3 regions of the Mesorhizobium sp. P2_C7 genome follow, and region 1 is predicted to be linked to each of the others. Evidence: predicted binding sites of a transcription regulator. Region 1 holds the regulator's gene; each other region holds the start of a gene.

The links. The regulator PhoB, encoded in region 1, activates phosphate uptake and scavenging genes when phosphate is short. The targets are predictions, from matches to a motif close to TGTCATNNANCTGTCAT.
Region 2: a site for PhoB is predicted at 3,219-3,235, ahead of AC1D2G_RS30940 (acid phosphatase). Genes of this name have one in related genera too.
Region 3: a site for PhoB is predicted at 7,291-7,307, ahead of ppk2 (polyphosphate kinase 2). Genes of this name have one in related genera too.

Annotation. Positions count from the first base shown of each region.
Region 1 is NZ_JBFUDW010000013.1:112,818-122,534, reverse strand. Features, by position in the region: gene AC1D2G_RS24945 (sigma-70 family RNA polymerase sigma factor) at 1-144, opposite strand, end outside; gene AC1D2G_RS24940 (EthD family reductase) at 214-528, opposite strand; gene AC1D2G_RS24935 (putative quinol monooxygenase) at 563-871, opposite strand; gene AC1D2G_RS24930 (ATP-binding cassette domain-containing protein) at 968-1,768, opposite strand; gene AC1D2G_RS24925 (sugar ABC transporter permease) at 1,784-3,115, opposite strand; gene xylF (D-xylose ABC transporter substrate-binding protein) at 3,265-4,305, opposite strand; gene AC1D2G_RS24915 (ROK family protein) at 4,660-5,907, shown strand; gene phoB (phosphate regulon transcriptional regulator PhoB) at 6,062-6,751, opposite strand; gene phoU (phosphate signaling complex protein PhoU) at 6,771-7,478, opposite strand; gene pstB (phosphate ABC transporter ATP-binding protein PstB) at 7,504-8,310, opposite strand; gene pstA (phosphate ABC transporter permease PstA) at 8,307-9,158, opposite strand; gene pstC (phosphate ABC transporter permease subunit PstC) at 9,162-9,717, opposite strand, start outside.
Region 2 is NZ_JBFUDW010000020.1:34,594-44,310, forward strand. Features, by position in the region: gene AC1D2G_RS30920 (MaoC family dehydratase) at 1-7, shown strand, start outside; gene AC1D2G_RS30925 (MaoC family dehydratase) at 4-474, shown strand; gene AC1D2G_RS30930 (adenine phosphoribosyltransferase) at 596-1,141, opposite strand; gene AC1D2G_RS30935 (alpha-hydroxy acid oxidase) at 1,151-2,296, opposite strand; gene AC1D2G_RS30940 (acid phosphatase) at 2,478-3,173, opposite strand; gene AC1D2G_RS30945 (cytochrome c1) at 3,304-4,161, opposite strand; gene AC1D2G_RS30950 (cytochrome b) at 4,190-5,491, opposite strand; gene petA (ubiquinol-cytochrome c reductase iron-sulfur subunit) at 5,508-6,068, opposite strand; gene AC1D2G_RS30960 (cupin domain-containing protein) at 6,382-6,726, shown strand; gene AC1D2G_RS30965 (DUF6665 family protein) at 6,784-7,089, opposite strand; gene AC1D2G_RS30970 (GNAT family N-acetyltransferase) at 7,091-7,558, opposite strand; gene AC1D2G_RS30975 (ABC transporter ATP-binding protein) at 7,579-9,462, opposite strand; gene AC1D2G_RS30980 (ABC transporter ATP-binding protein) at 9,473-9,717, opposite strand, start outside.
Region 3 is NZ_JBFUDW010000018.1:23,692-33,408, forward strand. Features, by position in the region: gene AC1D2G_RS29450 (OpgC family protein) at 1-916, shown strand, start outside; gene AC1D2G_RS29455 (LacI family DNA-binding transcriptional regulator) at 921-2,000, opposite strand; gene AC1D2G_RS29460 (hypothetical protein) at 2,157-2,300, shown strand; gene AC1D2G_RS29465 (hypothetical protein) at 2,359-2,508, shown strand; gene AC1D2G_RS29470 (DUF423 domain-containing protein) at 2,629-3,003, opposite strand; gene AC1D2G_RS29475 (multidrug efflux MFS transporter) at 3,046-4,302, opposite strand; gene AC1D2G_RS29480 (GntR family transcriptional regulator) at 4,471-5,136, shown strand; gene AC1D2G_RS29485 (DUF982 domain-containing protein) at 5,256-5,489, shown strand; gene AC1D2G_RS29490 (hypothetical protein) at 5,544-5,696, opposite strand; gene AC1D2G_RS29495 (aldo/keto reductase) at 6,100-7,143, opposite strand; gene ppk2 (polyphosphate kinase 2) at 7,414-8,334, shown strand; gene AC1D2G_RS29505 (dihydrofolate reductase family protein) at 8,434-9,081, opposite strand; gene hemB (porphobilinogen synthase) at 9,286-9,717, opposite strand, start outside.

The sequences.
Region 1 (9,717 bases):
CTGGGCTCGCGCGTGAAGGGCCTTGACGAGGGCGTCCTGCAATACATCCTCGCCAGCGACCGCCGATCCCGTCATGCGCGCGCAGTAGCGGTGAAGGCGTGGCCGCAGCGCTTTCAGACGATCCTCGAATTCATTCGCGTTCATGTATCGAGACCTACCGCGCCTGCGCGCTCTTTCGTCGTCATTTTACCCGAGACGAACAAGGAAGAGGGTTCAAACTTCCCTGTTGTCGAAAAGGAACATTTGAACGCCCGAGTCATCAGGCGCAAAAAGGCGGCGATCCGCCCCGGCCGCCTGCCCCTCCGGGCTTGCAAACGCCTTTTCGATCGCCGCAAGGTCGTCGAAATACAGCGTTCCGATCCGGTGAACATTGGAGGGTCCTACCGGCGTTGCGATAGGGCCATTGCTGACTTCGTATTTCCTGAGGCCCGGAAGCTTCTTGGCGAGAGGCACGTGGATTTCGAAGTAATGCCGGTCAAACGCCTCGACGTTCTCCGGTGTCGGGTAAATCACAACCATCCGAGCCATTGCGGTTCTCCTTTGTTGCTTGTGTGAGGCATTCTTACTTGTGTGTTTCGCTCAACACCGCCGAGCCCATGATCGAGTCCAGGCTCGCCAGCTCCAATATCTTCGGGAAATAGGCTTTCATGCGCGGATCGCTGCGCATCGCCTCGACGGCTGCAGGGGTCTCCCACTCGGAGTAGATGACGACGCCGGCGCCGTCTTGCGCCGCGATCAGCCGGGTCGTCTTCCAGCCCCGGAGCGTGCGGACCACCGTATCGGTGTTCTGCTTCAAGAGCGCGATCAGCGCATCCTGGTTCCCGGGTTCGACCTTAAGCAGATTGATCAAGATGACGGCTCCGTCGGACATGGCATGTCTCCTTCTGTTTGGACACACCAAGGACGATCCGACGGGCAGAAACGGATCGAGACGTAGCAAGATTTTTTTGGAAGATCCGCTGGAGTTCTAGGCGGCGATCTTCAGGGCGCCTGGCCCGGGAATGGCGCCAGGCGGGCATTTGCCCAGAATGATCATGCCGAGCACCTCGTCCTGGGTCACATCGGTGGTGCGCGCCGTGCCGACGACCTGGCCGTTCTTCATGACACAGACCCGATCGGCTAGCTCGAACACGTCGTGGATGTCGTGGCTGATCAGGAAGATGCCGATGCCGTCGGACTTGAGCTGCTTGACCAGTTCGCCGACCTGCGCCGTTTCCTGCGGACCAAGTGCCGCCGTCGGCTCGTCCATGATCAGGATGCGCGCATTGAACAGGATCGCGCGCGCGATCGCCACCGACTGCCGCTGACCGCCAGACAGCTTGATCACCGGCTCCTTGAAGCGCTGGAAGCGGGGATTGAGCCGGCCCATCACCTTGCGCGCCTCGGCCTCCATCGCAACGTCGTCGAGCGTACCCCAGGCGGTCATCAGCTCACGCCCGAGAAACAAATTGGCGGCGGCATCGACATTGTCGGCCAACGCCAGCGTCTGGTAGATCGTTTCGATGCCGTATTTCTTGGCGTCGCGCGGGTTGGAGATCGATGCCTCCTCGCCGTTGACGAAGATATGGCCCGCGTCGCGCTTGTAGGCGCCGGACAGGATCTTGATCAGCGTCGACTTGCCGGCGCCGTTGTGGCCCAGCAGCGCCACGACCTCGCCGGGGAAAAGGTCGATCGAGGCGTCATCGACGGCGCGGATGCCGCCAAAGGCGATCGAGATGTTGCGCATATCGATCAGCGCAGTGCTGGTGGGAGCGGTCTTGTCTGCCATAATCCTTGTCCTCCCCTAGACGCGCTTGCGATAGACGGTATCGAGCCAGACCGCGACGACCAGCACGGCGCCGACGACGATGCTCTGCAGCGGCGAGTCGATGCCGAGCAGCACCATGCCGGACTGCAGCGACTGCATCAGCAACGCGCCGAGCATGGCGCCGAGCACCGTTCCCGAGCCGCCGGCAAGCGAGGTGCCGCCGATGACGGCGGCGGCGATCACCAGCAGCTCGTCCAACGTGCCCAGCGCATTGGTCGACGCGTTGAGGCGGGCCGACGAGATCGCCGCGCTGATCGCGGCCAGTACACCCATGATCATGAACACCTTCATGGTCACCCAGCGCGTGTTGATGCCGGCGAGATTGGCGGCCTCTGGATTGCCGCCGATGGCAAAGACATAGCGGCCGAAACGGGTGCGCTTGGTGATGAAGGTCATGACGATACCGACCGCGACAGCCATCAGCACCGGTATGGCGATGCCGTGGGCGATGAACAGCCCGCCTTCGGGAATGGTGATGCCGTTCTGCTGTGCATACTGGCGCACGATGCCGATTGGCCACGGGTAGGAATTGGCGATCCAGACGGCCCCAAGGATGGCAGCGCAACTGACCACACCGAGAAAGGTTTCCGCCCACACGGGGCGCAGTGGAAAGTTGAACCGTTTGCGCTGCGACCGGCCGTTGAGCAACGCGAAAGCGACAGCCACGCAAGCAACGATGCCGATGATCCAGCTGGCGGTGGCGCCGACCGAGCCTCGCGGTCCGCCGCCCATCAACTGGAATGTAGCGTCGAGTGGCGCGACCGTGCGCCCGTTGGTGATCAGCCATGCCATGCCGCGCCAGACCAACAGGCCGCCCAGCGTCACGATGAAGGCAGGAACTTCGAGATAGGCGATGATGAAGCCCTGGAAGGCGCCGATCACAAGACCGAGCACCACGCCGACGGCCAGTGCGATGATCCAGAGCCAGGGATTTCCAAGCTGGAAGCCGATGACGCGAATGAGGAATTCGGCTTGCGCCACACCCATGATCATACCGATCACGCCTTCGACGGAACCAACCGAAAGGTCGATGTTGCGCATGACGATGACCAGCACCATGCCGGTCGCCATGATCGCGACCGAGGAAGTCTGCACCGACAGGTTCCAGAGATTGCGCGGCGTCAGGAAAAGTCCGCCCGACAGGATATGAATGCCGACCCAGATGACCAGCAACGCACCGACCATGCCAAGCATGCGCGTATCGAGTTCGGTTGCCTTGAGGAAGCGTCCGACGGCGCTCAATTCAGACGCACGCGCCCGGTCTACGGGCGTATTCGCAGCAGGCGTGTTAGAGGTCGTGTCGGTCATGAAGTCCTCCCACCGGTTTGCCGTCTGGCGCGGATGCCGGAAACACGATGCTATTTGCTTTCCGCGATCATTTGAAGCGGAATGCCCCTTGAGAAACGCCGCGGCCCAGGGGCCGCGGCGCTGAGATCGAACCGGGATCCCGTTCGGTTTTAGTTGCAGGCCGCGACGGTGCCGGCGGCGACGCCTGCACAGACTTCGTCCTTCTTGATCCAGCCGGCGTCGATGACGACGTTGAGATTGTCCTTGGTGATCGCGATCGGGGTCAGGAACAGCGAGTTGGTCTCGTTGCCGCCGGGCGTGGTGAACTTCACGGCGTTCGGGATCTTGTCCAGGGCAGTGCCAGCGGCCAGCTGCGAGGCGATTTCGGCAGCGTTCTTGCCGAGTTCGCGTGCGTCCTTCCACACCGACACGGTCTGTGTGCCGAGTGCGACGCGGTTCAGTGCGGCATGGTCGCCGTCCTGGCCGGACACCGGAACCGATCCTGCCAGCCCTTGCGCCGTCAGCGCGGCGACGACGCCGCCGGCGGTGCCGTCATTGGCTGCCACCACGGCATCGACCTTGTTGTCGTTGGCGGTGAGGAACTGTTCCATGTTCTTCTGGGCATTGGCGGGCAGCCAGCCATCCGTATAGGCTTCGCCGACATTCTTGATCTTGCCGCTGTCGATGGCTGCCTTGAGCACTTCCATGGAGCCGGCGAACAGGAAATCGGCATTCGGATCGGCGCCCGAGCCCTTGATGAAGACGTAGTTGCCTTCCGGCTTGACCTTGAACACTTCGCGGGCCTGCATGCGGCCGACTTCCTTGTTGTCGAAGGTTAGGTAGAACACGTTCTTGTTCTCGATCAGCCGGTCATAGCCGACGACCGGAATGCCTTCGTCCAATGCCTTCTGCACCGCCGGGCCGATGGCCGAGGCATCCTGCGCCAGGATGATCAGCGCGTTGGCGCCCTGCGAAATCAGGCTCTCGACGTCGGTGAGCTGCTTGCCCGGATTGGACTGTGCATCAGCGGAAATGTATTTGTCACCAGCCGCCTCGATGGCCTTCTTCATCGCCGCTTCGTCGGTCTTCCAGCGCTCTTCCTGGAAGTTGGACCACGAAACGCCGATGACCTTGTCCTTCGCCTGCGCGACCGACACCAGCGTCAGCGACATGGCGACACCCGCCAGGATGGCGGCTGTGAATTTTTTCATAATATCCTCCCTGCGCCGCGTATGGCGCGACCAAACTGACCCGTAGGCCGGCACAGAGGCTCTATTTTTTCGAGCCTCGAAAAAATAGTGATCCAACGCCCGAACGCTGTCAACATCGATTCTGATGGATTTTGACGTCTCTCCGAGTTTTTTTCGAGCTCCGTAATAAATAATGACAGGATGGTGGGGTTCTGCCAGAATTTGGCGTGGCGCATGTCGCCCAAAAGTGCGCAGCGGTTTTGGGGCAACGACACGCGCAGAAACAAGTGCCTGAAGCGCGTCGCGCTTTCAGGCTTCGCTGATGGCCTTCGGGAGGCACGAAAGGCTGCAGCGACCGGGAGGATGTGAAAAAGCATGTCGGTCGGAATCCGCCACGACGATCTGCGCCGCCGCAACCGGGCGATGGTGATTGCGGCCGTGCGCCGCGCCGGACAGCCGTCCCGCACCGAGATCGCCGCGACCACGGGCCTCAGCCATTCGACCATATCGGCGATCTCCTCCGACCTCATCGGCGAAGGCATCCTGACTGAGGGCAAGCCGAGCGAGGCCGGCTCGCTCAAACGCGGCCGGCCCCAGGTCGGCCTCGGCCTCAATCCGGAAGCGGCGGCGGTGATGACCGTGGTGTTGTCACTGAACTTCCTCTCGGTCGCCGTCATCGACTATGCCGGCCAGGTGATCGCCGAGGAACAGCGCCGGCTGGACACGCTGACCATGTCGCGCGACGCGCTGGTCGGTGAATGCGTTGCCATCGTACGGCGTCGTCTCGAAGACCCCGACCTCGACGTCCGCAGTGTCGCCCGCATCGCGTTGGCGATCCAGGGCATCACCGACACGCGTGCCCGCGCCATGCTGTGGTCGCCGATCACGCCGCACACCGACATCGCCTTCGCCGACATACTCGAGGACGAGTTCGGCATCCCCGCCACCATGGAGAACGACTGCAATATGATGGCGATAGCGTTGCGCTGGCGCGACCCCGAGCGCTACCGCGACGACTTCATCGCCATCCTGTTGTCGCACGGCATCGGCATGGGCCTGGTGCTGAAGGGCGAGCTGTTCACCGGCACTCATTCCTCGGGCGGCGAGTTCGGCCATATGATCCATCGGCCGCACGGCGCGCTGTGCCGCTGCGGGCGGCGCGGCTGCGTCGAGGCCTATGCCGGCAACTACGCCATCTGGCGCAACGCAAGGCAGATGAGTGAGGACGCGGAACCGGTCGCCGATGTCAGTGATGCCGACATGCGCGCGCTGGCGACCGCGGCCCGCGAGAGGGATGGACCCGAGCGCGAGGCCTATCGCAAGGCCGGCGAGGCACTCGGCTACGGTCTCGGCAGCCTGTTCGCGCTGATCGACCCGGCGCCCGTCGCCATGGTCGGCGTCAGCGCCGCCGCCTTCGACCTGATCGAGCCGGCATTGCGCGAGGCGATTGCCCAGACCGCCGGCGGCCAGCATTCGCAATCGATTTCCTTCGACACCGAACCGAACGAACTTCCACTGATCCGCGAAGGCTGCGCCACGCGGGCATTGACCTTTGTCGACCAGGAGATTTTCGCGCCCGGCACGCAGGCGAGGTCCGGCCTCGGCGGCAAGAACGTCGCGTGAATGGCGCGCCTGGATGTGTTGAGATTCAGGTTAGGCCGAGTCGAGAATGGCGGGTTCCAAGAACCGGAGCGGAGCGGACATTTGGATCCGTGAGTGCCGGAAGCGCAGGAAACTGCCGTTCGCAGGCCGGCATCACCTGAATATCAGCATATCCCTAATCTTCCCGGATTGCGTAGCCCGCCCCACGAATGGTGCGGATGACATCGGGCATGCGGCCATTGTTGACCGCCTTGCGCAGCCGGCCGACATGCACGTCGACCGTGCGTTCGTCGATGTAGATCGTCTCGCCCCAGACATTGTCGAGCAGTTGGCTGCGCGAGAACACACGGCCGGGATGGCGCATCATGAATTCGAGCAGGCGGAATTCGGTCGGTCCGAGCCGGATCTCGCTCTTCTTGCGATAGACCCTGTGCGATTCACGATCGAGCACGATGTCGCCGACCTTGAGCACGCTGGACAGCACTTCCGGCTTGGCGCGGCGCAGCAGCGCCTTGACCCTGGCCATGAACTCCGGCGTCGAGAACGGCTTGACCAGATAATCGTCGGCGCCTGTCGAGAGGCCCCGCACACGATCGCTTTCCTCGCCACGCGCGGTCAGCATGATGATCGGCAGCCGCTCGGTCTCGGGACGCATCCTTAGCCGGCGGCAGAGTTCGATTCCGGAAACCGCCGGCACCATCCAGTCCAGCACCAGAAGGTCGGGGACGTTCTCCTGCAGGCGGATCTCGGCCTCGTCGCCGCGCGTCACCACCTCGACCTGGTAACCCTCGGACTCCAGATTGTAACGGAGCAGCACACCTAGCGGCTCCTCGTCCTCCACCACCATGATGCGTGGCGCGATCATCGACTGGTCACCCCTGCCGTCATGCCGCCGGCGCGGACATTGCCGTCTCGTCCTGCTTCGGACGATTGGCGGGCAGCTGCGTGCCGGTCAAAACATAGTACGCATTTTCCGCGATGTTGGTGACGTGATCGCCGATGCGTTCGAGGTTCTTGGCGCAGAACAAAAGATGCGTGCAGGCGGTGATGTTGCGCGGGTCTTCCATCATGTAGGTCAGGAGTTCGCGGAACACGGAGGTGTACTTGACGTCGATGCGCTCGTCGTCGGCGCGCAGCTTCGCCAGCGCCGCCGCGTCGCGCGCCGTATATTCCTCGATGACGCCCTGCACCTGGATCAGCACCAGCTGCGCCATTGCGTCGATGGAGTGCGACAGGTCGCGCGGGGTTACGCTGAGGCCGACGGTGCCGACGCGCTTGGCGATGTTCTTGGCAAGGTCGCCAATGCGCTCGAGGTCGCCGGCCATGCGGATCGAACCGACAACATGGCGCAGATCGTCGGCCATCGGCTGACGCTTAGCGATCAGTGTGATAGCGCGGTCGTCGAGCTCGCGCTGGCGCGCGTCCATGATCGCATCGTCGGAGACGACTCGCTGCGCCAGGGCGTTGTCGGAATTCAGCAGCGCCTTGGTGGCGCCGCCGACCATCGAGCCGGCGAGGTCGCCCATGTCGCGGATCAGCCTGCTGATCTGTCCGAGATCCTCGTCGAAAGAAGCGACTGTGTGTTCGCCCATGATCTTAGTCCTCGTATGCCTGAGCTCAGCCGAAGCGGCCGGTGATGTAGTCCTGCGTGCGCTTCTCGCGGGGCGACGTGAAGATCTTCTCGGTGCGGTCGAACTCGACCAGTTCGCCCAGATACATGAAGGCGGTCTGCTTCGACACGCGCGCCGCCTGCTGCATGTTGTGGGTGACGATGACGATCGTGTAGTCGGCTTGCAACTCGTCGATCAGCTCTTCGATCTTGGCGGTCGACAGCGGGTCAAGCGCCGAGGCCGGCTCGTCGAGCAGGATGACTTCCGGCTTCACCGCCACGGTGCGGGCGATGCAGAGACGCTGCTGCTGGCCGCCGGAGAGGCTGAGGCCGCTGGCGTTGAGCTTGTCCTTCACTTCGGTCCACAGTGCGGCGCGCTTCAGCGCCTGCTCGACACGGCCGTCCATCTCGGACTTGCTGATCTTCTCGTAGAGCCTGACGCCGAAGGCGATGTTTTCATAGATCGACATCGGGAACGGCGTCGGCTTCTGGAACACCATGCCGATCTTGGTCCGCAGCAGATTGAGGTCCTGCGAGCGGTCGAGAACGTTCTGGCCGTCGAGCAGCACCTGGCCCTCGGCGGTCTGCTTGGGATAGAGCTCGTAGATGCGGTTGAAGACGCGCAGCAGCGTCGACTTCCCGCAGCCCGAAGGTCCGATGAAGGCGGTGACGCTGCGCTCGGGCAGCGACAGCGTGATGTCCTTCAGCGCCTTGCTCTGGCCGTAGTAGAAGTTGAGGTTCTTGACCTCGATCTTGGCCTTGCCGGCAATTGCCTCGGCGGCGATCGTCATGTCTGGAGACAACATCTGGCTCATTTGTCCTCTCTGCGTCCGGTCAGGCTGCGAGCAAAGATGCTGAGCGCGAGAACCGTCAATGTGATGATGAGTGCACCGGTCCAGGCCAGTTGCTGCCATTCCTCGTAAGGGCTGAGAGCAAACTGGAAGATGGTCACAGGCAGGCTGGCCATCGGCGCGTTGAGATTGCTCGACCAGAACTGGTTGTTGAGCGCTGTAAAGAGCAGTGGCGCCGTCTCGCCGGAGATACGGGCGATCGACAGCAATATGCCGGTGACGATGCCGGAAAGGGCGGCGCGGTAAGCGACCGACTTGATGACCACCCAGCGCGGCGCGCCGATCGCAGTGCCGGCTTCGCGCAACGCGTTCGGCACCAGGTTGAGCATGTCCTCGGTGGTGCGCACGACGACCGGGATGACCAGGATGGCAAGCGCGACGGCGCCGGCGATCGCCGAGAAATGCCCCATCGGCCGGACCATCAGTTCGTAGACGAACAGGCCGATGATGATCGACGGCGCCGACAAAAGGATGTCGTTGATGAAGCGCACCACGGTGGTGAGCTTCGAAAAGCGTCCGTACTCGGCCATGTAGGTGCCGGCCAGCACGCCGATTGGTGTACCGACGACGACGCCGATAATGGTCATCACGATGCTGCCGTAGATGGCGTTGAGCAGGCCACCGGCATCGCCGGGCGGCGGCGTCATTTCGGTGAACACCGCAAGATTGACGCCGGACAGGCCCTTGTAGAGCAGGGCGCCGAGGATGAGCGCCAGCCAGGCAAGTCCGATGCCCGCGGCGGCGACGCACAGCGTCATCATCACGGAATTCTTCCTCTTGCGGCTCTGATGAAGCGATGTGGCTGTCGACATCGGTCAGGCTCCCGTGCGGGCGTCAATGCGCATCAGCATGTAGCGTGCGATGGCGAGGATCAGGAAGGTGATGACGAACAGGATCAGGCCGAGCGCCACCAGCGAAGAGGTGTAGAGATCGCCGACGGCTTCGGTGAATTCGTTGGCGATGGTTGCGGAGATCGTCGTTGCCGGCGCGAACAGCGAGGTGCTGATGCGATGCGCGTTGCCGATGACGAAGGTCACTGCCATGGTTTCGCCGAGCGCGCGGCCGAGGCCGAGCATGACGCCGCCCATGATGCCGATCCTTGTGTAGGGAATGACCACGCGGCGGGTCACTTCCCAGGTCGTGCAGCCGATGCCGTAGGCGGACTCTTTCAGCACCGGCGGCACCGTGTCGAAGACGTCCTTGGTGATCGAGGTGATGAAAGGCAGCACCATGATGGCAAGGATCAGCGACGACGTCAAAAGGCCGATGCCGTAGGGCGGACCGGCAAACAGGCTGTTGAGGCCGGGAATGCCGTGGAACACGCTGATGATGAAGGGCTGCACGGTCGTCTGCAGGAAGGGCGCCAGCACG
Region 2 (9,717 bases), on a different contig from region 1:
AGCATGACACTGGACGAATTCTTCCGCATCGGCACTACCGTTACGCTCGGCTCGCACACATTCGAGCCAGAGGCGATCAAGGCGTTCGCCAGGAAATACGACCCGCAAATTTTTCATATCGACGAGGAAGCAGCCAAGAAGAGCGTGCTCGGCGGGCTCTGCGCGTCGGGCTGGCACACGGCCGCGACCTGGATGAAACTCAATTTGGCAAGCAGCATGGACGCCGAGATCGCTGCGTGGAGCGGGCCCGGCCCGGTGCCGGAATTCGGCCCCTCGCCTGGCTTTAAGAACCTGAAATGGCTGAAGCCGGTCTATGCCGGGCAAACGATCACCTTCACGCGTACGGCACTTTCCCACCGGCCGATCGCCTCACGCCCCGGCTGGCGGCTGCTGGCGTTGCGTTGCGAGGCCTTCGATTCGACCGGCGACAAGGTGCTGGAGTTCGAAAGCGCAGTGCTGGTGAAGGTGGAGTAAGCCCGGCGCTTCTCCCTTCTCCCTTGTGGGAGAAGACGTCGGTGCTCCCTGGAACACCCCTCATCCGACCGGGCTTCGCTCGGCCACCTTCTCCCACAAGGGGAGAAGGCAAGAGGTCCCCTCAATGCCCCTCGAATCCGATCAGCGTCCTCACCGGCACGCCGAGCGCTTCGAGCTTGGCGCGGCCGCCGAGATCCGGCAGGTCGATGACGAAGCAGGCTGCAAGGATGTCGGCGCCGATCTGCCGCAGCAGTTTGACCGCCGCTTCCGCGGTGCCGCCCGTGGCGATCAGATCGTCGACGAGGATCACCTTCTCGCCAGGAGAAACGCCGTCCTTGTGCATCTCCATCTCGTCGAGCCCGTATTCAAGGCTGTAGGCGACGCGCACGGTCTCGAAAGGCAGCTTGCCCTTCTTGCGGATCGGCACGAAACCGGCCGAGAGCTGATGGGCGACGGCGCCGCCAAGGATGAAACCACGCGCCTCGATGCCGGCGATCTTGTCGATCTTCTGGCCGGCATAGGGATGCACCAGCTCGTCAATGGCGCGGCGGAAGGCGCGCGCATTGCCGAGCAGCGTGGTGATGTCGCGAAACAGGATGCCGGGCTTGGGATAATCCGGAATGGTACGGATCGCGGCAAGCAGTGAGTCTTCGAGGGAGGATTTCATGGGTCGAGATTACCTGAAACGGAGATTCTTGCGCGACAATTGTTCGATCGAACTGCAGCCCATCAGCTTCATGCCGCGCTCGATCTCGACCCGCATCTGTTCGAGCGCCCGTTCGACGCCCGGCTGGCCGGCCGCCGCGAGCGGGAACAGATAGTAGCGGCCGACGCCGACCGCCTTGGCGCCGAGCGACAGCGCCTTCAGCACATGCGTGCCGCGCTGCACGCCGCCATCCATGATGACGTCGATCTTGTCGCCGACCGCGTCGACGATCTCGGCAAGCTGGTCGAACGCCGCTCGCGAGCCATCCAGCTGCCGGCCGCCATGGTTCGACAGCACGATGCCGCTGCATCCGATCTCGACGGCGCGTTTGGCGTCCTCCACCGACATGACGCCCTTGAGGCAGAACGGACCCGACCACAGCCTGACCATCTCTGCGACATCGTCCCACGTCATCGACGGGTCGAGCATTTCGGTGAAGTAACGGCTGATCGACATGGTGCCGCCGCCCATGTCGACATGCTCGTCCAGCTGCGGCAGCTTGAACCCCTCATGGGTGAAATAATTGATCGCCCAGGCCGGCTTGATCGCGAACTGCAGCATCCCGGCCAGGTTGAGCTTGAAGGGGATGGCAAAGCCGGTGCGTTTGTCGCGTTCGCGGTTTCCCCCGGTGATGCTGTCGACGGTCAGCATCATCACTTCGACGCCAACCTCCTTTGCTCGCTGCATCATCGCCCGGTTGAGGCCGCGATCCCGATGGAAATAGAACTGGTAGACCTGCGGGCCGCTGCTGATCCCGCGCGCCTCCTCGAGGCTGACGGTGCCAAGCGAGGAGACGCCGAACATCGTGCCGTATTTGGCCGCGGCCTTGGCGACCGCGCGCTCGCCCTGATGATGGAACAGCCGCTGCAAGGCGGTCGGCGAACAATAGACCGGCATCGCCAGCTTTTGACCCATCACCGTCACCGACATGTCGATCTCGCTGACGCCGCGCAGGACGTTGGGAACCAGATCGCAGGCATCGAAGCTTTCGGTGTTGCGGCGATAGGTGACCTCGTCGTCCGCCGCGCCGTCGATATAGTCGAAGATCGGCCCCGGCAGCCGCCGTTGCGCCATGCGGCGGAAATCGGAAAAATTGTGACAGTCGCTGAGCCGCATCATTGATTTCCAGACGTCATATCGTGGCAATCGCTTCGCCACCGTTTGGTGCGTCGAATATCAACCTGTTGTCTCCGTGCCAACGGCCTAATTGCCGAGCCGTCCCACGAGCTACAATCGCCAGCACAAAAAGGGGCGCCCGAAGCGCCCCTTTCGTCGGAAACCGGCAGCTAGCGAAAAATTACATGCCGAGATCGGAACGAAGCTCGGCCTTGGCCACGTCGTATTCGGCCTTGAAGTCGTCCCGGTTGAGCAAGACGGCGGCGATCACGCTGCCGGAAATCTTGCCCATTTCAACATCGGACGCGTAATGGATACCGCCAACCTCGCGATTGTGGGCGTATTCAGCCGCACGCGCCATGATCTCGGCGCGCTTTTCCGGAACCATGTCAGACAGGATGATGCCCATCATGGTGCCGACGGTGGCGTGGCCGGAAGGCCACGAACCGGAGCTGGACAGCTTGACCGCGGGCTTGACGAGGTCGCTGAGCTGGTGCGGACGCGGGCGCTTCCAGACATCCTTGGCCGGATCGACGACGGCGCCTTCGGTGGCCACCACGCGATCGAAGAAAGCACTGAATTTCGGCAGTGTTTCCTTGTTGAACTTCGGCCCCATCACATTGGCGAAGCGCCAGACATTCTCCTCGGCGTCGGCAACAGCGCTGGCCACCATTTCGGGCGTGCGCGTCACCTGCAGCGTCAGCACCTCGCCAAGTTCGGCCTTGGTCTGCGCCGAATCGTTTGCCGGCGGCGGCGGCAGGATCATCGTCAGGTCGACATCCTTGTTGGTGATGAAGGGCTGGGCGTCTTCTGCTTGCGCGGCCGAGCCGAGGATGAGCAGCAGCAAGCCTGCCGCGAGCGATGCGTATCTTTTCATGGGGGGCGATCCTTTGGTGAGAGCGGCACAGGATCGCCGGATGCGGTGACGGCCATGTGACACCACAGGCCTCCCCAAATGCAAAGGGCGCCTTTCGGCGCCCTTTTTTGATCGTATGGCTGTGCGCGGTTTAGTGCGCCACGCCTTCCCACACCTTGCGCTTGGTGAGATAGACCAGCGCACCGAACAAAAGCAGGAACACCAGCACGCGGAAGCCGGTCTTCTTGCGGTCTTCCATATGCGGCTCGGCCGCCCACATCAGGAAGGCAGAGACGTCGCGGGAATACTGGTCGATGGTCTGCGGCGCGCCGTCGTCATAGGTCACCTGGCCGTCGGACAGCGGCTTGGGCATCTTCAGCGACACGCCCGACATGAAGTACGGATTGTAGTGGGTGCCTTCCGGGATGACCATTCCGGCCGGCGGCGTCTGGTCGTAGCCCGTCAGCAGCGAATGGATGTAGTCGGGGCCGCCCGCGGCATACTGCGTGAAGATATCGAAGACGAAGCGCGGGAAGCCGCGCTCGACGCCGCGCGCCTTGGCCAGCAGCGACATGTCGGGCGGGGCAGCGCCGCCATTCGAGGCAGCGGCGGCTTCCTCGTTGGCGAATGGCGGCGGGAAGTGGTCGGACGGCTTGCCAGGGCGGTCGAACATGTCGCCGGCGTCGTTCGGGCCGTCATGGATGGTGTACTCGGCCGCCAGCGTCTTGATCTGCGCGTCCGAATAGCCGAGGTCCGACAGCGTGCGGAACGCCACCAAATTCATCGAATGGCAGGCCGAACAGACTTCCTTGTAGACCTTCAGGCCGCGCTGCAGCTGCGCCTTGTCGTAGGTGCCGAACGGCCCGGCGAAGCTCCAGTCCATCTCCTTCGGCTCGTTGATCGGGAAATGCGTCGGTGCGGCCGCGTTGTGTGCCTCCTCGGCGGCGATCGCCCCGGTGCCAACAACCACGAGGCCGAGCAACGCCAGCGAGGTGAGAATCTTCTTCATGCCAAATCCCCTTAGATTCTCTACCCGCTCAGCCCTTGGTTTCCGGCGCGGCCGTAGCCCCCGCAGGATGATGACCGCCACCCTTGTTCTTCTCGAGCACCGCTTCGGTGATCGAATTCGGCAGCCGCCGCGGCGTCTCGATCAGGCCGAGCACCGGCAGCGCGACCAGGAAGAAGGCGAAGTAGAACAGTGTCGCCATCTGCGCCATGAACACGTAGCTGCCTTCCGCCGGCTGCGAGCCCAGCCAGCCGAGCAGGATGGCATCGGCCACGAACAGCCAGAAGAACAGCTTGTACCAGGGCCGGTACACCGCCGACCGCACCTTCGAGGTGTCAAGCCACGGCACCAGGAACAGCATGACGATGGCGCCGAACATGCAGATCACGCCGCCGAGCTTGGAATTGATCGGCCCGATGTTGAAAGTGATGGCGCGCAGGATCGCGTAGAACGGCAGGAAGTACCATTCAGGCACGATATGCGCCGGTGTCTTCAGCGGATTGGCCACGATGTAATTGTCGGGCGCCATAAGGAAATTCGGAATGTAGAAGACGAAATAGGCGAAGAAGAACAGGAACACGATCATGCCGAACGCGTCCTTGATGGTCGCGTAAGGGGTGAAGGCGACGGTGTCGGTCTTCGACTTGACCTCGATGCCGGTCGGATTCGACTGGCCGACGACATGCAGCGCCCAGACATGCAGCACGACGACGCCGGCGATCATGAACGGCAAGAGGTAGTGCAGCGCAAAGAAGCGGTTCAGTGTCGGGTTGTCGACGGCGAAACCGCCGAGCAGCAGTTGCTGGATCCATTCGCCGACCAGCGGGATTGCGCTGAAGAAGCCGGTGATGACGGTGGCGCCCCAGAAGCTCATCTGGCCCCACGGCAGCACATAGCCCATGAAGGCCGTCGCCATCATCAGGAGGTAGATGATACAGCCGAGGATCCACAGCAGCTCGCGCGGCGCCTTGTAGGAGCCGTAATAAAGGCCACGGAAGATGTGGATATAAACGGCCATAAAGAAGAACGAGGCGCCTGTGGCATGGAGATAGCGCAACAGCCAGCCCGAATTCACGTCGCGCATGATCTTCTCGACCGAATCGAAGGCGAGACTGGTGTCGGCCGCAAAGTGCATGGCCAGCACGATGCCGGTCAGCATCTGCGACACCAGCATGATCGCCAGGATACCGCCGAAGGTCCACGCATAGTTCAGGTTGCGCGGCACCGGATAGGCGATGAAACTGTCATAGACCATCCGCGGCAGCGGCATGCGGGCGTCGAACCAGCGTTCGATACCGGTCTTGGGCGTATAGGTCGAGTGTCCCTCGCTCATCGAAATATCCCCTGCCTCAACCGATAAGGATCTTGGTATCGGAAATGAACTTGAATACCGGCACTGCCATGTTCTCGGGCGCCGGGCCTTTGCGAATGCGGCCGGCCGTGTCGTATTGCGAACCGTGGCACGGGCAGAACCAGCCGCCGAATTCGCCTTCCTGGCCGAGCGGAATGCAGCCCAGATGCGTGCAGACCTGGACCATCACCATCCAGGCTTCCTTGCCGGGCGTGGTGCGGTTGGCGTCGGTCGCCGGCGCGTCGGCCGGAAGGTTCGCGTTGCGGGCGATCGGATCCTTGAGGTCTGTCAGCTTGACCGCCTCGCCGTCCTTCATCTCCTGCTCGGTGCGGTTGCGCACCACGACAGGCTTGCCACGCCATTTGACAATCAGCGACATGCCCGGGGTCAGTGAAGCGACGTCGACCTCGACGGAAGCCAACGCCAGTGTCGAGGCGTCAGGGCGCATCTGGTCGATGAACGGCCATGCGAGGGCACCCGCGCCGACCACCGCGGCCATGCCGGTGGCGACATAGAGAAAATCACGACGGTTGGGATCCTGGGTGTCGGTTGCGCTCACGGGTGCCTGATCCTTTCGCCTATTCCGCGCCGGTGGCTGAGCCATGTTCCCCGCTCAATTGCGCCAACCCGACAGCGCATGGCGAACAGGCTTGCGAATTCCTCCGGCATTTGGACTTCGGTTTATGCGTGAAGCCCGTTTTTGTCCAGACGGGTGAAGGCACAAGGGCAGATTGTCGCGGGGACAAAATCCGTCCTCGGTCAGCGCGACGCCGGATGGCCGCCAAAGATCGCTAAACAACAGGGAAACAACCGCAATTCCGGGGTCGCCTCCACCTCGACACCGGACACCGGCCCGGTCTATCCTTGCCACCATGGCACACGTCATAGACCGCGACACATGGGCTGTTCGCTCTGACGGCTGGAAGGGCGAGCTGCAATGCGGCGCCTACGGCTCCAAGTCCTGCCTGATCTTCAACTATCTGCCTGATGTCGGCGGCGGCCCCCGGCTCCACACGCATCCCTACGCAGAGATCTTCATCATCCGCCAGGGCACCGGCCTGTTCACGGTCGGCGACCAGGAGGTCGAGGCCTTTGCCGGCCAGATCGTGATCGTTCCGCCCAACACGCCGCACAAATTCACCAATCTCGGACCGGGCCCTCTGGAAACCACCGACATCCACGAGAACGGCACCTTCATCACCGAATGGCTGGAATGACCATGATCCCGAAAGCGGGAACCAGTTTTCGCCGGAGGTCATGGTCGAACAAAAGAGCTATTTCGCGCCGAGCCTGACCAGAACCGCCTTCGGGATGTTGTATTCGCGAATGACGGCGTCATGCTTTCGCAATCCGCACAGTTCGCGCTGGATGAAATAGCCGTGCACCGCCTCTGCGGCCTCCTTGAGGAGACGGGGACGCAGGTTCTCATCGCCATTGTCGCGCAGCCTCCCCAGCGTTTCCTCGACCCGCTGGCCGGCGCGGCCGAGTGCTGCCGCCTTCTCGGCGAGGATTTCATGGCCGAGCGCGTCGAAGGCGGCTTCGGCAGCCGTGGCGCTGGCAGATGGAGGACGCAGCGACATTTCAGCCTCCTTTCCCAAAAATCATGCGGTGTGTGACGAATTCTTCGCCTATCACCGGCTGGAAGCCAAGCCGCTCATAGAACGCGAAGGCTTCTTGCGGCGCACGGGTGTTCAGCGCGGTAAAATGCTGACGCGCCCTATCGATGACGGTCTCGACCATCATGCGGCCAAGGCCGGTGCGGCGGTGAGGCGCGCTGACGAACAGGTGCCGGACCCGGCCCTGGTCCCTCGCCTCGAAATAAGGATCGATGTTCAGCCCGCACACACCGGCAAGGTCGCGGCCATGCCATGTGCCGTACAGCGCCTCGCCCCGCTTCAGGAACTTGTTGCGGCCGCTTGCCCAGCCATCCGCCAGGCGCACCAGCATCCAGTACCCCTCCAGACGGCTCTCCTCCTTCAGCGCGTCGAAGCCCGGCGTGGTTGGCCGGAGCCGCTTGAGCACAAAGCCGACCTCCGCCGATCCACCCATGCCCTCACTCCGCCGCCCCCTCATTCCGCCGGTCGCGTCTCTTCGAGCACGCTTTCCTCGTGATAGAGGAAGCCGCCGGACTGCCGCTGCCACAGCCGCGCATAGAGCCCGTCAAGCGCCACCAGTTCGTCATGCGTGCCTTGTTCGACGATGCGGCCGCCGTCGAGCACCACCAGCCGGTCGAGCGCGGCGATGGTCGACAGCCGATGGGCGATGGCGATGACCGTCTTATCCTCCATCAGCAACGCCAGATTCTCCTGGATCGCCGCCTCGATGTCCGAGTCCAGCGCCGACGTCGCCTCGTCGAGGATCAGGATCGGCGCGTCCTTGAGGAAGACGCGGGCGATTGCCACGCGCTGGCGCTGGCCGCCCGACAGTTTGACGCCGCGCTCGCCGACAAAGGCCTCGTAGCCGGCACGGTCCCGGTTGTCGCGAAGGCCCACGATGAATTCGTGCGCCTCGGCCTTCCTGGCCGCAGCGATCATCTCGGCATCGGTCGCGTCAGGCATGCCGAGTTTGATGTTGTCGCGCAGCGAACGGTGGAACAGTGCCGTGTCCTGGCTGACGACACCGATATTGGCGCGCAGCGAATTCTGCGTCACACCAGCGACGTCCTGACCGTCGATGGTGATGGACCCGCTTTCCAGATCGTAGAGCCGCAGGATCAGATTGGCGAGCGTCGTCTTGCCGGCGCCGGACGGCCCGACCAGCCCGACCTTTTCACCCGGCCGCACGACTAGGTCGATGCCGTTGAGCACGCCGAACCCCTTGCCGTAGTGGAACTCGACATTCTTGACCTCGATGCGCCCACCGGCCACCACGAGTTCTTTTGCGCCGGGCGCATCGGTGAGGCCGAGCGGCTGCGAGACCAGCGCCTTGGAGTTTTCCAGCACACCGAGATTACGCAATATGCCGTTGAGCTGCATCATCACCCGGCCGAGCAGCATGTTGAGCCGCAGCACCAGCGACAGCGTGAAGGCGACCGCGCCAACGGTGATCGAGCCTTCGAGCCACAGATAGACGGCAAAGCAACCGATCGTCGTGATCATGATGCCCGACAGTGTCGTCAGCGCCATACGCACGCCGGTCAGTCGGCGGGTGAACGGGCGCAGCGCGTCGAGATAGATGTCGAAGCCGTTCTTGATGTAGCGGTCGTCGCCATCGGCCGAGAACAGTTTCAGCGTCTGCACGTTCGAATAGGAATCGACGATGCGGCCGGTGATCATCGAGCCGGCTTCGGCGGTTTCCTCTGCGTGCTTACGGATTGCCGGCAGATAGAGCTTGGCCAGCCAGCCGAAGGCGGAAATCCAGATCACCACCAGCACGGCCAGCCTGAGATCCAGCCCGGCGACCAGCGCCAGCGTCGTCACGGTATAGACGATCATGAACCAGATGACCTCGATGAAGCTTTCCATCAGGTCACCGGTGGCTTGGCCCGCCTGCCAGACCTTGGTGGCGATGCGGCCGGCGAAATCGTTCTGGAAGAAGGCGTAGGACTGGCGCGACACGTACCGGTGCGCCTGCCAGCGCACCAGATTGTAGAAGCCGGGCGTGATTGTCTGTTCGTCGACCAGCGCTGACAGGCCGACGACGATGGTGCGGATGACCAGCACCACCGCGATCATGAACACCAGTTCGGGGCCGGCGGCATTCCACAGCGCGTGCCAGCTGCGCTCGCCGGGAAGCTGGTCGAGAATGTCGACCAGCCGCCCGACGAAGTAGAACAGGCCGGCTTCGACCAGCGGTGCTATGCCGCCGATGAGCAGCATGGCGAAAAAGGCGAATTTCGCCTGGCCGACATAGTGCCAGAGAAAACCGCCGACGCTCGTCGGTGGCCGAAGATTCGCCGGCTCCCTGAACGGATAGACCCAGTTCTCGAACCAGCGATAGACGGCTGTCATCATGCGGCGGCCATCATTCTGCGGCTTGCCCCTTTGCACGTGCGTCATTGGCGGCATCGGCCGGGCCATCGTCGAGCAGGAACCCGCCCGACTGACGCTGCCAGAGCTGCGCGTAGAGCCCGCCCCGGGCGACGAGTTCCTCGTGCGAACCTTCCTCGATGACGTGGCCCCTGTCCATCACCACCAGCCGGTCCATCGCCGCGATGGTCGACAGCCGGTGCGCGATGGCGATGACGGTCTTGCCTTGCATGAGCTTGT
Region 3 (9,717 bases), on a different contig from region 1:
CCACATCGTTACCACCATGGTGGTGATGGCGATCTTTTGCGCGGCGGCGGTGTTCGCCCGCCGACCGGAGCTGTTGACGATGATCAACATCGAGCCGTTGATCAAGAATACGCCGCAAGTGCTGGTCGGCATCGTGACGCTCGGCCATCAGCTCGGCTACAACAACATCCTGCCGGTCTATGCGGTGCTGCTCCTGCTGGCGCCGGTCTTCCTGCTCTTCGTCAGCTACCGGCCATTGCCGGCGCTGGTCGCATCCGGTGCGCTGTGGCTGGTCGCCGGGATCTACCAGATCGCGCCGCCGAACTATCCCGAGCCCGGCTTCTGGTTTCTCAACCCGCTGTCGTGGCAGTTCCTGTTCAACATCGGCCTGGCAGGCACGCTGCATGTGCGTCGCGGTGGCACCATCCCGGTCAATCGCTGGCTGGTTGGCGCCGCTTTGGCCTACACCATCACGGCGCTGGTCTGGGTGCACAGTCCGCTCTGGGGGCAGATCTCCTGGCTGGGCCTGCCTCCGGTGCTGACCGGCTTCGACAAGACGTTCCTGGCACTGCCGAGGCTGCTGCATATCCTGGCGGTGAGCTACCTGATCGTGGCATTCCCCGCCGTCTCGAACCTCTTCCGCACCGGGCGCGATCATCCGCTTGCCATATTGGGCAAGCGATCGTTGCCGGTTTTCATTGCCGGCACGGTGCTCGCCCTGACGGCGCAGGTGCTGAAGCTGATCAACCCGGGCGGGCTGGCCTATGACAGCCTGTTGATTGCCGCCGGCATCGCCATGCAGTTTGCGCTTGCCTACTATCTCGAATGGCTTTCGAGCCTTGGCAGGGCCGGGAAAAGCAGACCGGCTCAAAACGCCGCACTGCCGGTCCAGGCGTCCTTCGTCATGTCGTCGATGGCAACAAGAATGGGGCGTTGAGGCGTCAGGCGGGCGAGGGGCCGGATGAGGCCCGCACCACGAGGTCGACCGGCAGCGATTGCCGACTGAATGTGCCGTCGTTTTCGAGGATCGCCTTGACGGCAAGGCGGCCCATCTCGGCGATCGGCTGGACGATTGTGGTCAGCGGCGGCTTGGAGACCGCCCCTTCCGGGACGCCGTCGAAGCCGACGATCGAAACGTCGCCCGGGACAGTGATGTCGTGCTGGCGCAGCCAGTCCAGCGTATGCAAGGCGATCCTGTCCGACATTGCCAGGATGGCGGTCGGTGTCTCGGCGCCGGCAAAAATATGGTCGAGGCCCGCCCAGACGCTCTCCTCGTCATTGACGGTTTCGTAGATCGGCACCTTCGAGACGTCGAGGTCGACGCGCGAGAGTTCGGCGAAGTAGCCGCGCAGGCGGTCGCGCGTCCCGGAATAGAGGGCCTTCTCCACCTGCGCCTGCGTGGTCGGGCCGAAACCGGCGTCGGCACAGGGCAGGGCAAGCACGGCAAATCGACGATGCCCAAGCTCGGTCAGATGGCGCGCCGCGAGACCGGCGCCGGCGATGTTGTCGACACCGATCGCCGCGACCGCCCCGTCGTCGTCCGAATCAAGATCGAGTGCGACAAACGGGAGTTTGCGTTCGCGCGCCAGTTCGACCAGCCTTGAGCCGCCTTCGATGCAGAAGACGATGAAGCCGTCGACCAGCGCGCTCTGGATGTTCCAGGCGAGCTGTTCGTTGTTGGCGGCGGAGACCAGCGAGATCCCCGCACCAGTCGCGTCGCAAGCCTGCGAGATGCTGGCCATCATGACCCGGGCGAAAGGGTCGTTGAAGAAATAGGACAACGGTTCTGCGGTCGCGACACCGATGGCATTGACCTTGCCGGCGCGCAGCAGCCGACCCTTGGGGTCGGGTCCGCCATATCCCATTGCCTCCGCTGCCGCCTTGACCCGTTCGCGGACCTCCTCGCGCACGATCTCCGGGCGGGCGAACACGTTGGACGCGGTGCCGTGCGACACGCCGGCCGCTTTGGCAATGTCTGCCAGCCGGACCGGTCTTGTCTTTCCAGAGCTCAATGGGGCCATCTTCGTCTCCTGAATTCATCCCATCTAACACTTTCGTTGGATCGGTTCAAATTCTGCCTTGAACAACGACCCGGCGAGGTGCATCTTTGAATCGATCCAAAGGAACAAAGGTCCATATGATTGGATCGATTCAATCTCAGGAAAGGGAGATGTGTCATGCATCCCGTCAACTATCTCTTCCAAGACATCTACCGCAACGACTGGAGCATCGGTTCGACCGCCACGAAACAGAGGCGCCACGAGAGTGCCAGCCCATGGGTTCGCGAACTGCGGTTCTTCGCCGAGCGCAGACGGAGCTGATCGGGATAGCTTTTTCTTGCACCGGTTGGATCGATTCAAATCTTGAAAGGAGTGCATCATGCACCCCGTGAGCTATCTGTTCGAAGACATCTACCGCAACTACTGGGGCATCGCGCCGGCGTCCAAACGGCCGGAGAGGCGTCTACTGGCGAAGCTGCGGCGGCACGGTCGCGAAGTGCTCGATAAGCCCGAGCGCCGGCAGGATTGATCGATCGACAAACGCGGTGTGACAGGAACGCGTCGGTTTTCGCGAATAGGACCGTCCCGGGCAGTGCGCCCGGAGACGTCGCCCCCAGAGACAGCGATAAAGGCTGCTGGTCCAGCCTGGTCAGGAACGTGTGCGCACCAGCGCCGAGCCAGCGATCACAAGCCAGCCGGCGATGAGCAAGGTGCCGCCGATCGGCGCCGACAGCGGGAACAGCCGCGAACCGAGGAAATCGCGGGCCAGCAGGTCGCCGCAGAACAACAGCAGCCCAACCAGCAGGATCAAGCTGCCGATGCGCAGCGTCCGGTTCGCGCCAAGCAGTCCGGTCGCGAGGAAGACCGGCGCGTGCATGAGCAGGAAGGATGCGGCAGTGCCGACAAAGGCACCGCCCAGATGCGCCGCCGCGGCCGACAGCGCCACGCCGGCGGCGCCACAGAGGCCGCCGGCCAGGACGAGGATCCGGCCGCTGTTGACGGAAGATTGCTCGGCCGTGCTCATGTCTCGGGCTCCGTGACGTTCAAGGCAAGCGACCCAATTCGGTCAGGGCTTGCCGGCATTGGCGAGCATGTCCTGCTCGCGGCGCGATTGCGCCAGCCAGTTATAGACCGCGCCGCCGGCCATCAAGATGGATGTGCCCAGAAACACCGAGCGCATGCCGAAATGGCCGCCGGCAAATCCGCCAAGCAAGGGGCCGGCGACCTGTCCGACATATTGAGCAGAGATCGAGAGCCCTAGCACATTGCCGCCGACGCCATCGGGAACATTGTGGCGGATAACGCTGGTGATGCAGGGCAGGAGCCCGCCCAGCGCCAGGCCCATCAGGAAGCGCAGGCCGATCAGTTGCCAGCTCTGCGTGACGAAGGCCTGCGGAATCAGCAGCAGCGCCGAGACGGCAAGCGCGCCGATGATGACGTTCCAATGGCCGATGCGGTCGGCGAGCTTGCCGAGGCGTGAAGCCGACAGGATGGCGCCAAGCGCCGCCGCCGACATGACGACGCCGGAGATCAGCGTGACGCGGCTCTGGTCTTCGATCAATTGCTGCACATAGACGGTGATGATCGGCTCGATCGACATGGTGGCGAAACTCAACAGCATGCCGGTCGCCAGCATGGCGATGACAGGCCGTTTGTCGGGGATTTGTGCCCAGCCGCCTTTCGGCTTGCCCTTCGATGCGGCGTCCGTCGCTTTCGGCCGGGGGTTCTCCTTGATCAGAAACGTGGTCGCCAGGAATGCCAGGAAGATGACGCCGCCGGACAGCAGGAACGTGGCGCGGATGCCGATCAGCGGCGGCAGGGCGCCACCAACCAGCGGGCCGACCAGTGCCCCACCGGTGATACCCGCCGACAGCAGGCCCAATGCCCAGCCCGAACGCTCCTTGGGCGTCTGCATGGCAACCAGGATGGTTGATCCCGAGGAATAACCGCCGGCAAAACCGATCAGCAGCCGCAGCAGCACCAACTGCCAGACGGTCTGGACCATGCCGGTCAGCGACATGCATATGGCCATGCCAAAGCTGGCGCGAACCAGCATCACCTTGCGGCCGTAGCGGTCGCCGAGACGTCCCCACAGCGGCGCCACAAGTGCCGCCGCGAAAAAGGTCGCGCCATAGGCGATCCCCGACCATTGCACGATCGCCGCGTGGCCTTCAGCGCCGAGCTGCTCGATATAGAGCGGCAGGAACGGTAAAAGCAGCGTCATGGCGATAAGTGTCGAGAACGAACCGGCAAAGCACACGAACAGATTGCGCCGCCAATGGATGTTGTAGGTGCTGTCGGTCGGCGGGGGCGTGTTCTGCATATTATGCGTCCTGTCCGAGCAATGCCGTGTTGGTGGTTGCTGCGGATACCGTTTTGGGATACCAAGATGGTATCCGTCATGGACGCAAGCATGGGTGCTGTCAATGCGACCCTCTCAAACGTGATCGGAAAAAGCGGCCAGCCAACGGTCAGAAAAGCGGGAATGACAATGTCGCAGATGCAGAGCGTCGAAAAACAGCTTCGCCAGATGATCCTGGGCCTCGAGATCGGTCCCGGCGAGAAACTGACCGAGCGCTGGATCGAAAGTCGCTTCGGCGCCTCGCGAACCCCGGTCAGGGCCGCGCTGCTGCGGCTCGAGACCGAGGGCCTTGTCGGCAGGGACGGGCGTGGCTGGACGGTGTCGCCGATCAACCTGGCCGAGCTCGAGCAGATCGCCGTCTATCGGGAGGCGGTCGAGGTTGCAGCCCTTCGCCTGACATGTGCCCTGACGGATCGCAGCGCGGTCGATGTCATCGAGGCGATGCTCGACTCCTGCGATACCGACACGCCACGCGAGGAATGGCATCGTATCGGCATGGATTTCCACATCGAGCTGGCGCGCCTGTCAGGCAATGAATTCCTGTTCAGGGCGGTCCGTGATGCCATGACGCGCCTGTCGCGGGCTCGTTGGCTGGAGGTTCGCGACGAGGCCGCCCTTGCACGCGCCTGGGCCGAACATCGCGCCATTCTGGCCGCGGCACGCCTCGGCGACGCCGATCAGGCCGCGCGCCTGCTTTCGGCCCACATCGTCGGCAGCCGCGACCGGCTGGTGACGTCGCTCGCCAATGACCGGCGCGGTCTTCGCGCCAGGGGTTTTGCTGTCATCGCCGCCTAAGGCATGCGGTCCGCGCCGCGCAAAAGGCGACGTCCGGGCGCGCCGTGCACTTTCGGCCTCGCTTCGCGGACACCGATGGCGTAAGAGCGGCGATGGAAAACAACCGATTTGAAACACCCGTGACCGTCAAGTCAGTCACGGCGGGGAGCACTCAGCTCTTGCGTACGGCTCGTGAGGCTTCCGATTACCTGCTCAACAGCTGGCCCGGAAAACGCAGCCCCAAGCATCGCGCGGCCCTGCAGGCCTGTCACGATGCGCTGGCCGGCGACAAGCCGGCGATGAACGCCAGGCGCGCCTTCATTGCGGCGGCGCGCGAAGTGGACGTCTTCGTCAGCGACAAGGCCCCGGCCTGATCCAAGGCGACAATCTGGAATGAGGCACGGCCCGCATGCGCGGGCCTTTTGCCGTCACTTTGCCGTTTCGGTTTCGGTTTCAGTCTCGTCTTCGGGCTTCGAACGCTCGCGTGCGGCAACCTTGGCCGCCAGCTTTTCAGCCTTCTTGGCCGCCTTCTGGCGGTCGCGTTCCTTGCGTTCCTGATCGTAGTTTGGTGGTCGCGCCATATCGGCTCCTTTTTCACTGCCTTGCGGCTCTGACCCTGCCTAGGAGCATTAGCCGTCAAACACAACAGCTGAAGCGATCGTGCCCGGCCGTTCGCGTCGATGATGGCCCGGGCTTGCAAGATGCACGGGACAATGGTGTAGGGGGCCGGGGCGCCAACGTATCGCGACCGCGCGTTCGTTTTGATCAAGTGAAACCATGGCCACCATACAACGAACGACGCCAAGGGTTCTTTATTATGCGCGAAACGTCGTGCGCGATATCGCTCCGCAGGCGCCTTTCCGCCGGCGGCCTTGTGGGTCGCCTCGAAAAGCCCGGCGATCGAGCCTGATGCCGAGGTCTGGCGCTATATCACGGGTTAAGTGCGGGCTTCGTCCGCCGAGCCCCGCCGCAACCCTCCCGTGGTCACACGCCGCTGCGGTCAATCACCAGGTCGGCGGGACCAAAACGGTCCTTTGCCGTCAGTTGCTGGTGCCAGTAGGGATAGAGCAAGGGTGGCCGGCTGACCGTGTCTAGGCGGTCACGCTCTTCGCCGGTCAGCACCAGGCTTGCCGCGGCGATGTTGTCGCGGAACTGCGTTTCGGTCCTGCCGCCGATCACCAGCGAACTGACCGCCGGCCGGCCGAGCAGCCACGCCAGCGCCACCTGCGCCGCCGACACGCCGCGCTGCGCGCCGATCTCGACAAGAACATCGACGATCCGCCAGAGGCGGTCCTCGTCGCGGATCGGCGGTTCCGACCAGCCGGCAAGCTGGCGGGCAGTCGGGCTGTCGCGGCGGTATTTGCCGGACAGCAATCCGCCGGCAAGCGGGCTCCACACCAGCACACCCAGCCCCTGGTCGACCGAAATCGGCAGCAGTTCATATTCCGCTTCGCGCGCTTCCAGCGTGTAGTGGATCTGCTGGGTGACGAAGCGCGGCTGGTGATGGCTGTCGCTGATGCCGAGCGCCTTCATCACCTGCCAGCCGGAATAGTTGGAGCAACCGACATAGCGGACCTTGCCCTGGGCAACCAGCGTGTCGAGCGCGGCGATGGTTTCCTCGAGCGGTGTCGTACCGTCCCATTCGTGCAGGAAGTAGATGTCGATGACATCGGTCTTCAGCCGCTTCAGGCTCTTCTCGCATTCGCGGATCAGGTGATAGCGCGACAGGCCTTCATCGTTGGGGCCATTGCCGATCCGCATCCGCGCCTTGGAGGCGATCAGCACGTCGCCCTTGCGCTTGCCGCCGAGCGCCTCGCCGATGATCTCTTCAGAGACGCCGTTCGAATAAACATTGGCGGTGTCGATGACATTGATGCCGGCATCGATGCAAAGATCGATCATCCGGCGCGCCTCATCGAGGTCGGTCTTTCCGACAGCCGAAAATGCGCCGGCACCGCCGAAGGTCATGGTGCCCATGGTCAGGGTCGAAACTTTCAAGCCGGAACGGCCGAGGGTGCGGTATTCCATGTCAGTCCTCGCGATTTGTTGTTGAAAGGCAGTGCCCGGGCGGGCCTGCCACATTTGTAGGACAATTCGAGCCGCTTGTCGCCATGCCACGACGATGGATCGATCATGCCTCGCGGAATTTGCAGTGGTGGTAGTCTCGCCCCAGGCTGCAATAAAACCGTCATTGCCGGCCTATATTGAAGTCGGCTCAGGTGTTGCCGCTCCGGGACGCAGGCCAGGGGTTGGGGCGCCGGACGTGGATCGACAGGGCTTGCAAGCGGAGCAGTTGATATGACCGAGCTAAAACAGAATTCTCCTGCAAGGGACTGGCTTGAGGCCGAGCTCGCCGACACGCTCGACGAGGACTATGAGCTCGAAATGTCGGAGCCGGCGCTGTCGATGGAGATCGCCAAGATCTACAAGAACTCGCATCCGCCATCGATCGATCGCATGCAGTATTTTCGCGACCTGATCACCTTGCAGTCAGAGCTGATCAAACTGCAGTCCTGGGTCGCCTATCACAAGAAGAAGCTGGTGGTGATCTTCGAGGGCCGCGACTCCGCCGGCAAGGGTGGCGTCATCAAGCGCATCACCCAGCGGCTCAATCCGCGCATCTGCCGCGTCGTCGCACTCCCGGCACCGACCGAGCGCGAGAAGTCGCAATGGTATTTCCAGCGCTATGTGCCGCATCTGCCGGCCGGCGGCGAAATCGTGCTGTTCGACCGCTCCTGGTACAACCGCTCCGGTGTCGAAAGGGTGATGGGTTTTGCAGAGCCCGATCAGGTCGAAGAATTCTTCCGCGACGTGCCGGAGTTCGAGCGCATGCTGGTCCGCTCGGGCGTCACCGTGGTCAAATACTGGTTCTCGATCACCGACGAGGAGCAGCAGATGCGCTTCCTGATGCGCATCCATGATCCGATGAAGCAGTGGAAGCTGTCGCCGATGGACCTGCAGTCGCGCGTGCGCTGGGAGCAGTATACCAAGGCCAAGGAAGAGACCTTCGCCCGCACCAACATTCCCGAGGCGCCCTGGTTCATAGTCGAGGGCAACGACAAGAAGCGGGCGCGGCTGAACTGCATCGACCATCTGCTCAAGCAGTTGCCGTATGAAGAGGTGCCGCACGAGGAGATCATGCTGCCCGAGCGCGTCTTCAATCCCGAATACGAGCGCCAGACGCTGCCGCGCGAACTCTACGTGCCTGAGAAGTATTGACTGTCTTGGGGTTGCTAAATCTCCCCCTCTCGTGGGGGAGATGTCCGGCAGGACAGAGGGGCACGCAAAGGATCGCGGCGTAGGCTACGCGTCTGAAACCTAAGCCCGCTTGACGATCACATGCGTGGCGAGTGCTGTCGCCACCTGCTCGCTGCACTGATAGCCAAGCTTGGGCATGTCCAGGCCGGCAAAGAGATTCTCGCCCGCACCGAGCAGCAGCGGCGAGATCGCCAGATGCATCTCGTCGATTAGTTTCTCCTGGAGATATTGCCGGATGGTGGCGACACCGCCGCCAACCCGCACGTCCCTGCCATCCGCCGCCGCCTTCGCCTGTTCAAGCGCCGAATGGATGCCGTCGGTGACGAAGTGGAAAGTAGTACCGCCCTCCATCGTGATCGGCGCCCGCTCGTGGTGGGTCAGCACGAAAACCGGCACATGGTAGGGTGGGTTATCACCCCACCAGCCCTTCCAGCTATCGTCAGGCCATTCGCCCCGAATCGGCCCGAACATATTGCGGCCGAGGATCCAGGCGCCGACATTCTCGAAGCTTCGCGCTGCAAAGTCCTCGTTGGTGTCGGTGGTGCCGCCCTCCTGTCCGAGCACCATCTTGCGGAAGGTGCGGGTGTCGACAAACCATTTATGCAGATATTCGCCACCGACGCCGAGGGGATTTTGCAGAGTCTGATCGGGACCGGCTCCGTACCCGTCGAGCGACAGTGTGAAAGCATTGACGCGAAGTTTGGACATGAAAGCCTCCTCCATAACCAGTTGCGCAAAGGAGTAGCAAACTGATTGCGAAATGCAAGCGGTTTTTGTGAGTGCAGCAAGCCCCAGGCGATTGATCCAACGACCTTCGCTCGGGCTCCCGTCCGGAAGCCAGAAACTGTTGATGGATATCGAGGAGGTCGCCGGCGTTGCCCGCCGCGACCGGCCATCGGTGGGAAGAGAAAACTATCCCTTCAGCATCGTTGCCACGTCGGGCGCGAAATAAGTCAAAATGCCGTCGCAGCCGGCGCGCTTGAAGGCGAGCAAGGATTCCAGCATCGCCTTCTCGCCATCGATCCAGCCATTGGCGCTGGCGGCCTTGATCATCGAATATTCGCCTGACACCTGGTAGGCGAAGGTCGGCATCTGGAATTCATCCTTCAGCCGCCGGATGATGTCGAGATAGGGCAGGCCGGGCTTGACCATCAGCATGTCGGCGCCCTCGGCGATGTCCTGTTCGGCCTCGCGCACCGCCTCGTCGGAATTGGCGTGGTCGATGTAATAGGTCTTCTTGTCGCCCTTGAGCAGGCCGGCGGTGCCGACCGCCTCACGATAGGGACCATAGAAGGCCGAGGCGAACTTGGTCGCATAGGACATGATCGCCACGTCCTGGAAACC